4 regions of the Alteromonas sp. KUL17 genome follow, and region 1 is predicted to be linked to each of the others. Evidence: predicted binding sites of a transcription regulator. Region 1 holds the regulator's gene; each other region holds the start of a gene.
The links. The regulator MetJ, encoded in region 1, represses methionine synthesis genes. The targets are predictions, from matches to a motif close to TAGACGTCTAGACGTCTA.

Region 1 (3,207 bases):
TCAACGTATAGAAATGGAAGTGTTTTACCCCTTCTTTAGCGAGTACTTTAACTTGGTCCATAGCAATGTTAGCGCCTATAAGATTACGGGTAGCTTGGTCGTCGGCATCAAGGCCGTCGAACATTTTGTGTAACCATCCCGGCACATGAACATTTGTGAACCCCGCAAATTTCACCAGTGTTTGGTAGTTGGTTACCGGCAAAATACCCGGAACGATATCTAAGTCGACACCCGCTGCGGCTGCACGGTCTCTAAATCGAAGGTACACACTCGTATCGAAAAAGAACTGGGTTATCGCTTCTGTGGCACCTGCTTCTGCTTTGCGCTTAAGGTTTAGTAAATCAAACTGCGCATTTGGTGCTTCAGGGTGCTTCTCTGGATAGGCAGCAACAGAAATATCAAAATCGGCAACGTCTTTTAGCAAGGCAACAAGATCAGAGGCATACATCTCTGTCTTTTCTACTCCTGGCGGTAAATCGCCACGAAGCGCAACAATACGGCGAATACCTGAGTCCCAGTAGTCTTTTGCAATTTGCTTAAGCTCATCACGGCTAGCATCAACACAGGTCAAGTGAGGAACCGCCGCGACACCGGTTTGCTGCTGAATGCGTTTTACTACGTCGTGGGTTCTGTCACGCTCACCGCTATTCGCGCCGTAGGTTACCGACATGTAGCTTGGCTTTAGTGGCGCTAGACGTTCAACTGACTTCCACAGGGTCTGTTCCATGGCTTCCGTTTTAGGCGGAAAGAATTCAAAAGATACATCAATATCACGCAGTTCCGACAGGGACTGGTTTAATGCATCGATACCTTGTGCGTAAGAAACCATGGCTTTTTCTCTCAAAAATGTATTCTTATAGACGTTTAGACGTCTAAATTAAAGAATATATGTCTAGACGTCAAGAGGTTTACACTGCTCAATTGACCTTTTCGTGAACTTGTTTAGAATTTCTCTTCATAACATAAAAAAGAGTAGACCGAGTTAGTACAATGGCAGAATGGAACGGTAAATATATTCACCCCTACGCAGAGCATGGCAAGAAGAGCGAACAGGTAAAGAAAGTCACTGTCTCTATACCTATTAATGTGCTTAAGGCGCTTACTGATGAGCGTACTCGCCGCCAAATCAATAATCTGCGTCACGCCACTAATTCAGAATTGTTGTGCGAAGCATTTTTGCATGCGTTTACCGGTCAACCATTGCCTAACGATGATGACCTGCGCAAAGACAATCCTAATCGCGTACCGGCTGAAGCAAGACGCATTATGGAAGAAATGGGCATTGATCCAAGCTTCGAAAACGATGTGTCGGAAGACGACTGATATTTGGTATTAAAGAGAAACGGCGCTTTGTTGTAAGTTATTGCTAGTTGATAACCTACAACACGGCGCCGTTTTTTATGTACTTGTATTCTCTAAGCGCACTTTTTAGCAAATAAAGGTTGAGCACTAGCCCCTCCATTTTTTTGCCTAATGCGCCAGAATTTTATTCTTCTGGGCTTTCAGGCACGCGTGCAACACCAGATTCAATCGCAGCCTTAGATACGGCGGTAGCAATACGCTCGCATAAACGCGGGTCCATAGGTTTAGGAATAATGTACTCCTTACCAAATGTCAGACTAGTACTCTTACTGGCAGCTAGTACTTCTTCTGGTACAGGCTCCTTCGTGATAGCACGAAGGGCTTCTACTGCCGCTACTTTCATTTCATCGTTAATGGCCGTTGCACGAACATCTAGTGCGCCACGGAAAATAAACGGGAAACACAGTACGTTGTTAACCTGGTTAGGGTAGTCCGAGCGTCCGGTAGCCATAATAAGATCTTTACGTACTTCGTGAGCAAGTTCAGGCTTTATCTCAGGGTCTGGGTTAGAACATGCAAATACAATTGGGTTTTCAGCCATCAAGGCCAGTGTTTCTGGTGGTAAAACATCCGGTCCAGACACACCAACAAAAATATCCGCACCTTCCATTACGTCTTCAAGCGTACGCTTGTCAGTATTGTTAGCAAATAGCTTTTTGTGCTCAGTTAAGTCTTCGCGACGAGTATGGATAACGCCTTTTCTGTCTAGCATATAAATACGCTCACGCTGGGCACCACACTTAATAAGCAGTTCCATACAAGCGACCGCTGCTGCACCGGCACCCATACACACAATTTTAGCGCTCTCTATGCTTTTACCCTGAATTTCCAGAGCATTAAGCATGCCCGCTGCAGTTACAATAGCGGTACCGTGCTGATCATCATGAAATACCGGAATCTTACAGCGCTTAATTAGCTCTTGTTCAATCTCAAAGCATTCAGGCGCTTTAATGTCTTCTAAGTTAATGCCGCCAAATGTGTCAGCGATATTCGCTACTGTATTAATGAACTCTTCGGTTGTACGATGCTTCACTTCAATGTCAATGGCATCCAGGCCAGCAAAGCGTTTAAACAGAAGGGCTTTACCTTCCATAACAGGTTTCGATGCCAGTGGGCCTAGGTTACCCAACCCTAAAATTGCGGTTCCGTTACTGATAACGGCAACCAGGTTTCCTTTACCCGTGTACTTATAGGCGTTATCTGCATCTTCAGCAATTTCTCTGACCGGCTCGGCAACGCCTGGGCTGTAGGCAAGAGCAAGGTCATCGACGCTGTCTGCTGGCTTAGATAACTCTACGCGGATTTTTCCAGGTGTGGGTTTGGCGTGATAGTCGAGTGCGCGTTGTCTAAAATCTGACATGTAAAAAGGTATCCTTAGATGTAGGGTTCATCGGTGTTTTCGTTCACGCTCTGTAGCTATTTTATTGTCGTTATAGTTATAGGTAGATAAACGTAAGCGCGTTACAACCAAGTAATGACAAAAGTGATTATAAATAGTTGTTAGCACTAGGGCTTGTTGATCTTTGTTTTACAGCAATCATCAATAGGCCCCAAGGTGGCATGTGGAAAAGCAGACTAGGCGTTAACCTTTACTGATTTTGTTCACATACCTTAATGGATACAAGCCTCTGGTTTATGTACCCAAAAGCGCCATAAGTCTTGAAAGCAATGCATTATTCACAGAATTAATGCTCACTATCAAAGTGCCGATCGCAACTCTAACACAGCCAATCACTGTGTACATATCTGATCAGAATTCTCATATACCAATGTAGGTTAGGCGTACTAATTAGACCAGTAAAATGGGGCTATAATTGCCATTCATGCTATTTATTTTGACTTGTC
Region 2 (3,207 bases), on a different contig from region 1:
TGCGTTTTAGCAAAGCCGGCTGTTGTTTTTCAATTTGACCTAGCAGTTCGGTTCCCACATTGCCACACCCTACTAGGAATACGTCAATGGTATGGCGGTCAGAGAAAAAATTCTGGTGAATAACCTTTACCGCTTTCTTAGCACGCTTGCTTTCAATTACCGTTGAAATAGAGCGTTCTGAAGAGCCCTGAGCAATAGCAACGTTGTTTACCCGCGCTTGGGCAAGCGAGTTAAAGAAACGCGCTGCCAAGCCTTTGGTTTGACGCATACCGTCACCAACTAAAGTAACAATGGCTAGGTCATGACGCACTTCAATGGGGTCTAGCAATTGATTTTGAAGCTCTAGCGCGAACGCATCTTCAAGAAGCGTTAACGCTCGGCTGGCGTCTTTACTTTGGATACAGAAACTGATTGAGTATTCTGACGAAGACTGGGTAATAAGGCTTATTGAAATATTGGCGTTCGACATCACCTCAAACACACGACTTGCCATACCTACCATGCCTTTAAGGCCAGGGCCTGCAACGTTAAACATGGTGACGTTATCAAGCTGTGAAATACCTTTAACTGACGTCCACACCTCGCTTTTTTCATTGCTGATTAGCGTACCTGGCGCAGCTGGGTTTAGTGTGTTTCTGATCAAACAAGGGATGTGGTGTTGGGCAATAGGACCGATAGTTTTCGGATGAAGTACCTTGGCACCGAAATAAGACAGCTCCATCGCTTCTTGATAGGTAAGCTTGTCTAACAGCACTGCCCCTTCAACTTGGTTCGGGTCAGCGTTATAAACACCATCTACGTCTGTCCAAATTTCACAGCAATTTGCGTCTATACACGCCGCTAAAATGGCCGCTGAATAGTCTGAGCCGTTACGCCCAAGCGTGACTTTCTCGCCCGCTTCGTTAGCAGCAACAAACCCCGGCATGACCAGAAATTCACTGCCGTCAGTAGGCACATCTGAAAAGCGCGCTTTACTAAGCGACACATCGGCAATGCTGTCTAGGTAATCGCCTTCGGCCAGCACATACTTAACCGGGTCAATAACGCGATTAGCGATACCTTTGGCAGATAGCATAGCGCTAAAAAGCGTCACCGAGATGTACTCACCAATACTTAGAATACCGGCAGCGACATTATCAGGTGCAACACCAAGCAGCTTAATACCTTCAAGGTGCTGTTTTAGTACTGAAAGGTGACTATTAATGAATTCTACCACGCTTGTATGTGCAAACCCGTCGAGTTCTTCGTTTAGGTTGTTGGCGATGCCGGTAACCGTGTCGTTCAACTTATTGAATAATGGCTGGAAATCTTCACCCGCGGCTGCTTGTTCACATAGTAGTGAAAGCGCGTTCGTTACCCCCTTTGGGGCAGAGAGTACAACCGCAGCACCGTCGGTTTGGTGGGTCGCCGTGCTAATCTCCATAACGCGCATGTATCGCGGTGCATCGGCTAGAGAAGAACCCCCAAACTTTAAGACTTTCATATGCTGCTCCTTAAGGTTACGCATGCTAAAACGTGTGTAAAAAAAAGCCCGCTCTGTGTTAGGCGGGCTTTCGTTGTCTTTTGCTTACTTGCACTAGTCAGCGACCGCCCTTTTTAAGGTGGTAATTAACATAATGGTGGTGCGAGTAAGTAGAATCTTTTTCATACAAGCAATTTGCCGTATAGACGTCTATATGTCAACCGCAGTTTTCACTACACTGTATTGCAAAAAGTGCAACACTCTACACGAAATATTGCTTATTAAGGCATACAAGGCTTACTTTGTTTGTTTTCCTAGCGATCATCCATGATATTTTGGGCAAGGAAATCAACCAGTAAACGAATCTTTGGCGCAACATTTCTATTGGAAGGAAATACTGCCCAAATAGCTTCTTGCTTGTCTTTATATTCTGGTAATACCTCTACCAATTCGCCACGTGCCAATGCTTCACGCACATAAAACCCAGGTAGCTGGGTAAGCCCCAATCCAGCCAAAGCAGCGCTACAGAGTGCGTTGCCACTGTTGTATCGCACACGTCCTTGCACTGGCAACGTTTGCACTTCTTTATTTACAACGAACCTCCAGTTGGGTTGGGAGCCTACCAACAAAGTATGTTCCTTAAGCTCTTGTAGAGATTTTGGCATCGAGTGTTGAGAAAAATAGTCTTTGCTACCGCATACAAACAAATGACGTGTAGCCAGCTTTTTAGCAACAAGTGTCGAATCTTCTAATTTGCCAATACGAATAGCGAGATCGAGACCAAGCTCCACAATATCGAGTTTTTCATTGGAGAACGTACACTGCACACTAATGCCAGCGTACTTTTGCATAAAGGTATTGAGCAATGGCGCTATGAATGCTTCGCCAAACGCTACGGGAGCGGTAAGTTTAATTAGCCCTTGCGGCGATGCTTGCAGTGCGCTCACCGCTAGCTGGGCATCTTCGAGCGCCTTTAACGCGGGCATTGCCTGCTGAAAATACTGCGTACCCGCTTCAGTAAGCGATACGCTGCGCGTTGTACGCTGTAATAATTTTACGCCTAGCTGCTTTTCAAGTGATGCGACTTTACGGCTTATCTGCGCCACTGACGTGTCGAGCTTATTTGCAGCCCCGGTAAAATTGCCAACGTCAGCTACGGCACAAAACTCGGCTATACCTTCTAGATATTTCATTATCGCCACTCGTTAGTTTAGCGTTGTTCAACACAGCGCGGTTTATTTAAGTACATTCTATTTGGCCAAATCAATTATTACAAATATGAAATAGTGATTCACTAAAACCGTATTTATCATTAGTAATCCGTCTCCTATACTTTGGCCTATAAAACATCATCGTATATTTATGATTAAGGAGTCATCACATGACATCGTTTAAAGATTCGTTGCAAGAAGGTCAAACGCACATTAAGTCAAAAGCTGCGGTGGCTTGGGGCCCGGGTGAGCCGTTAAAGATGGAAGAAGTTGACGTAGAGCTTCCTAAGAAAGGCGAAGTACTTGTACGCATCGTTGCAACTGGCGTATGCCACACTGATGCATTTACGCTGTCCGGTGATGATCCTGAAGGCGTATTCCCTTCAATTCTAGGCCACGAAGGTGGTGGTATTGTTGAAATGGTCGGTGAAGGTGTAACCAGCGTAGAAGTTGGTGATCACGTTATTCCTCTTTACACCGCAGAATGTGGCGAATGTAAGTTCTGTAAGTCAGGCAAAACTAACCTTTGCCAAG
Region 3 (3,207 bases), on a different contig from region 1:
ACGTTGCATAGACCTTTTGCGGGATCCTTGTATCAAAACGACGGCTGGCGCTAAATATACCTTGTGAACCTGCTGGATAGGTATAGCTGTTGTCGTAAAGATAAGTTTCGGTTGTAGATTGGACACGGTACATACTATTTAGCTGCCACCGAGCTATTTTTTTGCTTTTGAATTGGATAGGACTGTAGTGGGGAGCATTCATTTCCGCGAGCACGGGGGAAGCCGCCGTAGACGCAGCCAAAGTAAGTGCCAGAAGAATTCCAGTAACCACATTCATGGAAGAGCCCAAGTTGTTGTTATCATGGCTTGTAAACAACCAGAAACTACAAGCGATAGTGTGTTCGTTATTTAAGCATAGCTGTAAACAATAAATGATGGAAATATTCTTTTCTGTTTTTTATTTGCCTGGTTAATTTAGCTAGTTAGCAAAGCCTAAATAAAAAACGCCGCTAGTTTGTGTAACCGCTTATAAGCTAAGCGTTACAAAAACAAAACGGCGTTTATAAAAGCGCTGCTTGACTGTCGAATTAAATCGATGCTTTTAACGCTTCTGCTTTATCTGTAGCTTCCCATGGGAATTCGTCACGACCAAAGTGACCGTATGCAGCAGTTGGGCGATAAATTGGGCGCTCAAGGTCTAGCATTTGGATAAGGCCGTAAGGACGCAAGTCGAAATGCTCGCGCACTAGTGCAACCAGTGTTTTCTCATCCACTACGCCAGTACCGAAAGTATCGATGCTGATAGACGTTGGCTCTGCCACACCGATTGCATAAGACACTTGGATTTCACAGCGCTTTGCAAGACCCGCTGCAACAATGTTCTTAGCAACGTAACGACCCGCGTATGCTGCACTGCGGTCTACTTTAGATGGATCTTTACCAGAAAACGCGCCACCACCGTGACGAGCCATACCACCGTAAGTATCAACAATGATTTTACGCCCGGTTAAACCACAGTCGCCCATTGGACCACCGATAACAAATCGACCTGTTGGGTTGATGTGGAAACGCGTGTTGGCATCAATCCACTCACTTGGAAGCACAGGCTTGATGATTTCTTCCATTACCGCTTCACGTACTGTTTCAGTGCTTACTGAATCACAGTGCTGGGTTGAAAGTACAACCGCGTCAATGCCTACAGGCTTGTCGTTTTCATACTTGAATGTAATTTGGCTTTTCGCATCTGGACGCAACCAGTCCAGCTTACCAGACTTACGTACTTCGGCTTGTTTTTGAACAAGACGGTGAGAGTAAGTGATTGGCGCAGGCATTAGCACGTCAGTTTCGTCGCTCGCGTAACCGAACATTAGGCCTTGGTCGCCTGCACCTTGTTCTTCTAGGCTTGCGCGGTCAACACCTTGATTGATGTCAGGAGACTGTTTACCAATTGCGTTTAATACAGCACATGAGTCAGCGTCGAAGCCCATATCTGAGTGCGTATAGCCAATTTCTTTAACAGTTTTTCGGGTAAGTTCTTCAATGTCTACCCATGCAGAAGTGGTCACTTCACCACCTACTAAAACCATACCGGTTTTTACATACGTTTCGCAGGCCACCCGAGCGCGAGGATCTTGTTCTAAAATAGCGTCAAGAACCGCATCTGAGATCTGATCAGCAATTTTGTCCGGATGTCCTTCAGACACTGACTCGGATGTGAATAAATGCGTGGCCATAAATGCTCCGTAAGCGTTAAATTATCAAAATAGTCGTATATTGTACTAAAACAAGTTATAAATACCAGTCTTTACTTCTAGACGTCTAAAAGTCTCTTCGTTACGAATAGTTGACACAACCCGATCACTAATGGGGTTATTCAGGACGAAATTAGTAAAGCGAATGATGTACTAGTAAAACCAGACGTTAGATATAACCGTTTTTGCTGTATTGGGAATACGTGATGGTCAGGGTATAGACCATTTTTTACTATGACTTTCACTATTGGCAATCAAAACCCATTGAACTGTAAGGTGGCATAGGTAAGAATAACGCCACATTCATTCGTATAAAGAAGTAGAGCGAACGCCTTACCTCTACGCTCGTCTAGCTTGCCTAGCCCGCTAAGATACGAAACAAAAGATACAAAATAAATCAGGAGACAACATGCCCTCTCGTCGTGAACTCGCCAATGCAATCCGTGCATTAAGCATGGATGCCGTTCAACAAGCTAAATCTGGTCACCCAGGTGCCCCAATGGGGATGGCTGATATCGCACAGGTACTATGGGGTGATTTCTTATCACACAACCCTGCAAACCCATCTTGGGCTAACCGCGATCGCTTTGTGCTTTCAAATGGTCACGGCTCGATGCTGTTGTACTCTCTTCTTCACCTTTCAGGCTACGAACTGCCAATTGAAGAGTTAAAGAATTTCCGCCAATTGCATTCAAAAACGCCAGGCCATCCAGAATATGGCTATGCGCCAGGTGTTGAAACGACCACTGGCCCACTAGGCCAAGGTATCAGTAATGCTGTGGGCATGGCGCTTGCCGAAAAAGTACTAGCTGCACAATTTAACAAAGATGGTCACACTATTGTTGACCACCACACATACGCATTCTTAGGCGACGGCTGCTTAATGGAAGGTATCTCACACGAGACCTGTTCACTAGCCGGTACGCTAGGCCTTGGTAAGCTTATCGCGTTTTGGGATGACAACGGCATTTCAATTGATGGCGAAGTGGAAGGTTGGTTCACCGACGATACACCAGCACGCTTCAAGAGCTATGGTTGGGAAGTGATCGATGGCGTTGACGGGCACGATGCAGAGCAAGTAAAAGCCGCTATTGAAAAGGCACAGGCGAATACTGCGCAACCTACGCTTATTTGTTGTAAAACCACCATTGGTTTCGGTTCACCTAATAAAGAAGGTACCGAGTCTTGTCACGGTGCACCACTAGGTGAGGACGAAATTGTCGCTACTCGCGAGAAGCTTGGCTGGAGCCATGGCGCGTTCGAAATTCCAGACGATATTTACGCTGGTTGGGATGCTAAAGAGAAAGGTTCAAACGCGGAAAGCGCGTGGAATGACGCTTTCGCTGCATACGAAGCCGCCTACCCAGAGCTTGCAGCAGAATTCAAACGCCGTGTAAATGGCGAGTTGCCAGCAGATTTCAGCGACAAGGCAGACGCTATCATCGCTGAACTTCAAGCTAACCCACAAAATATCGCGTCACGTAAAGCGTCACAAAATGCACTGAATGCGTTTGGT
Region 4 (3,207 bases), on a different contig from region 1:
GAAGATGTGACTGCGCGCACGGCAAAATTGCTCGAGCAGGCTTCTCAGCAGATGGCTGAAAAGGCACTTGCTTCTACCGCCAATGAAAGTGAGCCGCTATCGAATGAACAAGAAGCGATAGCGGAAAAGGTTACATCGTTAATTGAAACGCAAAAAGCAGAGACAATTGAAGATGAACAGCAACAGTCTCACGCAGAAACTTTAGTAGAAAATGAACAAGAAGCTGCGTTAAACCGCGCTGAAAAAACAAAAGTTCCACTAAAGAATACTCTCGGTTTTCGCTTTCAGGCGCTATTCTTTGAGGTTGCAGGGTTAACACTTGCGGTGCCTTTGACGTCGCTAGGTGGGATCCACCAAATTGAGAAGATTGGCCCTTTATTTGGAAAACCTGATTGGTTTATGGGTGTAATGTTGCACAGAGAGTCTAAACTAAGTGTTGTTGACTCTGCAAAATGGGTAATGCCAGAAAAATATGACGAAAACCTCGCACAATCGCTTAACTACCGATATCTTATAATGTTAGGGGAAAGTGCGTGGGGTCTGGCTAGTGAAAAGCTAGTCAATACGGTCAATTTGACTACCGATGATGTTAAATGGCGCGAGTCCACAGGTAAGCGTCCCTGGTTAGCAGGGATGGTTAAAGAAAAAATGTGCGCGTTAATTGACGTTGAAGAATTAATATCTATGCTTAACAAAGGCTTAGGCAGTAACGACCAGACGCCATAGTATTGGGAGCCAGGTTCATGAGCGACGAAAGAATAAATAATAACGCCACCGACAGCAACGACGAAGTCCTTCAATGGGTAACGTATCGCTTAGGTGAAGAAACTTACGGTATCAACGTGATGCAAGTTCAAGAGGTCTTGCGTTATACCGAAATAGCCCCTGTACCCGGTGCACCTGACTATGTACTTGGTATTATCAATCTGCGTGGTAACGTAGTAACGGTTATCGATACACGTGCTCGTTTCGGATTACCGCCAACAGAAATTACTGACAATACCCGTATCGTTATTATTGAGTCTGACGAGCAGGTGGTTGGTATTCTGGTGGATAGTGTCGCTGAGGTGGTTTACTTGAAATCTTCAGAGATTGACAGTGCCCCTAACGTAGGTACTGAAGAGAGTGCTAAGTTTATCCAAGGTGTAAGTAACCGCGACGGCGAACTGCTTATTCTTGTAGATCTTAATAAATTGTTAAGCGACGAAGAGTGGGATGAGCTTAGCAACATCTAAATAAATGAATAGGCGGTATTGATTATAATACTGCCTACATTTCCCCAAGGGTTATGTCCATGGATTGGCAGCTTGCTGCACCTACCTTATTAGAACTCATACTGTGTATTCTTGTAGTTATACTCATTGCCGCGATGGGTGTGCTGTATTCACATATTAAGCAGTTGCGTTCTGCATTAAGCGAAAGCGAACATGCTAACGCAGAGGCTATTGCCCGCACTGAAGCCCTTGCTAAAAATGCAAATAATCAACAAACTGAGGCGCAAGCACGCACCTTGGTGATCACTCGACACCTTCAAGAGTTAGACGAAAAGCAAACTGATATTGAAAACCAGCTTCGAGAACTCAAGCTTCAAGATCCTTCCCTACGCCTATATCAGCGTGCGGCGGACTTAGTCAAGCAAGGCGCTAGCATCGATGAAATTATTGAAGCCTGCGACATTCCTCGTGCCGAAGCTGAGATGTTGGTAATGGTGCATAAACAAAATAATTAGTATTTTTGAGCACCAGAGAAAAAACGTTTAGACGTCTAGACGTAAAGATGTTGACATATCGCCAGTTATAGACACAATACAGATATTGTAATTTATCACTGGAGCCCTCTATGCCAATTCGTATTCCTGAGCAGTTACCCGCGCAGAATGTACTACTAGGTGAAAATATTTTTACCATGGACATGGACAGGGCTGCCAATCAGGATATTCGTCCTCTTGAAGTCGGTATTCTTAATTTAATGCCGAACAAGATAGAAACAGAGGTACAGTTACTTCGCCTGTTATCGAACACGCCACTGCAAATAAACGTGGATTTAATTCGAATTGATAATCAAGCGCCGAAGAATACCCCGCAATCGCACATGGATGCTTTCTATCACGACTTTTCAGCGGTAGCGAATAAGAAATACGATGGCCTCATTGTCACCGGTGCGCCTCTCGCGCTTATCGATTACGAGGAAGTAAAGTATTGGGAAACCATGACCACCATATTGGAGTGGGCGCAGCGTCACGTGAACTCAACCCTTTACTTATGTTGGGCTGCTCACGCCGCCATGTATCACTTTTACGGCATTACACGAGAGCTTAGAGACGAAAAGTTTTCAGGTGTCTTTAAACATAAAGTGAATGACCCGAACAATGAGCTATTAAGAGGCTTTGATCCTTCTTTTTACGCACCACATTCCCGTTATGGGCATATTAACACCTCGTTGTATAACAGCGTCGATGGACTTAGTGTTGTTGCAGAGTCTGACGATGTAGGCGCTTATATTGTGGCGTCAGAAGATAAGCGCATGGTATTTGTAACGGGTCACCCGGAATACGATCCAGATACACTTAAAGACGAGTATTTTCGAGATATTGCCGCGGGACAAACGCCAGTAATTCCAAAAAACTATTTTGAAGGGGATGATCCAGCCAAGTCTCCTATTGTACAGTGGCGCTCACACGGCAGCCTATTGTTTACAAACTGGCTGAATTATTATGTCTATCAGACCACGCCTTACGATTTAAGTCAGCTTGCTGAAAAGTCACAGCCAAAGAGGTAGCACGTGAGCAAAAGACCAAATTCTAGCGCGCAGACAACGCTTACAGAAGCCGCTAAAAAGCGCATCCTTATATTAGACGGCGCCATGGGCACCATGATCCAGCGCCATAAGTTAGAAGAAGAAGATTATCGCGGAACACAGTTTGCCAACTGGCACTGCGATGTTAAGGGTAACAACGATTTGTTGGTTCTTACTCAGCCCGATATCATCTATCAAATTCACTGTGATTACTTTGAAGCTGGTGCGGACATTATTGAAACGAATACGTTTAATGCTACGACTATCGCTATGGCCGATTACGATATGCAGGCTCAATCCCGTGATATTAATTTAGCTGCAGCTAAATTGGCACGTAAAGCTGCCGATGAGTTCACAGCAAAGACACCCGACAAACCCCGTTTCGTGGCAGGTGTACTTGGCCCAACAAAT

Region 2: a site for MetJ is predicted at 1,658-1,675, ahead of thrA (bifunctional aspartate kinase/homoserine dehydrogenase I). Genes of this name have one in related genera too.
Region 3: a site for MetJ is predicted at 1,744-1,761, ahead of metK (methionine adenosyltransferase). Genes of this name have one in related genera too.
Region 4: a site for MetJ is predicted at 1,758-1,775, ahead of metA (homoserine O-succinyltransferase). Genes of this name have one in related genera too.

Annotation. Positions count from the first base shown of each region.
Region 1 covers NZ_BJKJ01000020.1:71,781-74,987, reverse strand. Annotated here, with positions in the region: gene metF (methylenetetrahydrofolate reductase) at 1-829, opposite strand, end outside; gene metJ (met regulon transcriptional regulator MetJ) at 991-1,323, shown strand; gene KUL49_RS15905 (malic enzyme-like NAD(P)-binding protein) at 1,487-2,722, opposite strand.
Region 2 covers NZ_BJKJ01000014.1:105,527-108,733, reverse strand. Annotated here, with positions in the region: gene thrA (bifunctional aspartate kinase/homoserine dehydrogenase I) at 1-1,483, opposite strand, end outside; gene KUL49_RS13425 (LysR substrate-binding domain-containing protein) at 1,777-2,655, opposite strand; gene KUL49_RS13420 (S-(hydroxymethyl)glutathione dehydrogenase/class III alcohol dehydrogenase) at 2,844-3,207, shown strand, end outside.
Region 3 covers NZ_BJKJ01000001.1:240,427-243,633, reverse strand. Annotated here, with positions in the region: gene KUL49_RS00980 (hypothetical protein) at 1-277, opposite strand, end outside; gene metK (methionine adenosyltransferase) at 528-1,673, opposite strand; gene tkt (transketolase) at 2,101-3,207, shown strand, end outside.
Region 4 covers NZ_BJKJ01000010.1:94,745-97,951, forward strand. Annotated here, with positions in the region: gene KUL49_RS10955 (chemotaxis protein CheW) at 1-726, shown strand, start outside; gene KUL49_RS10960 (chemotaxis protein CheW) at 744-1,235, shown strand; gene KUL49_RS10965 (DUF2802 domain-containing protein) at 1,295-1,729, shown strand; gene metA (homoserine O-succinyltransferase) at 1,840-2,778, shown strand; gene KUL49_RS10975 (homocysteine S-methyltransferase family protein) at 2,782-3,207, shown strand, end outside.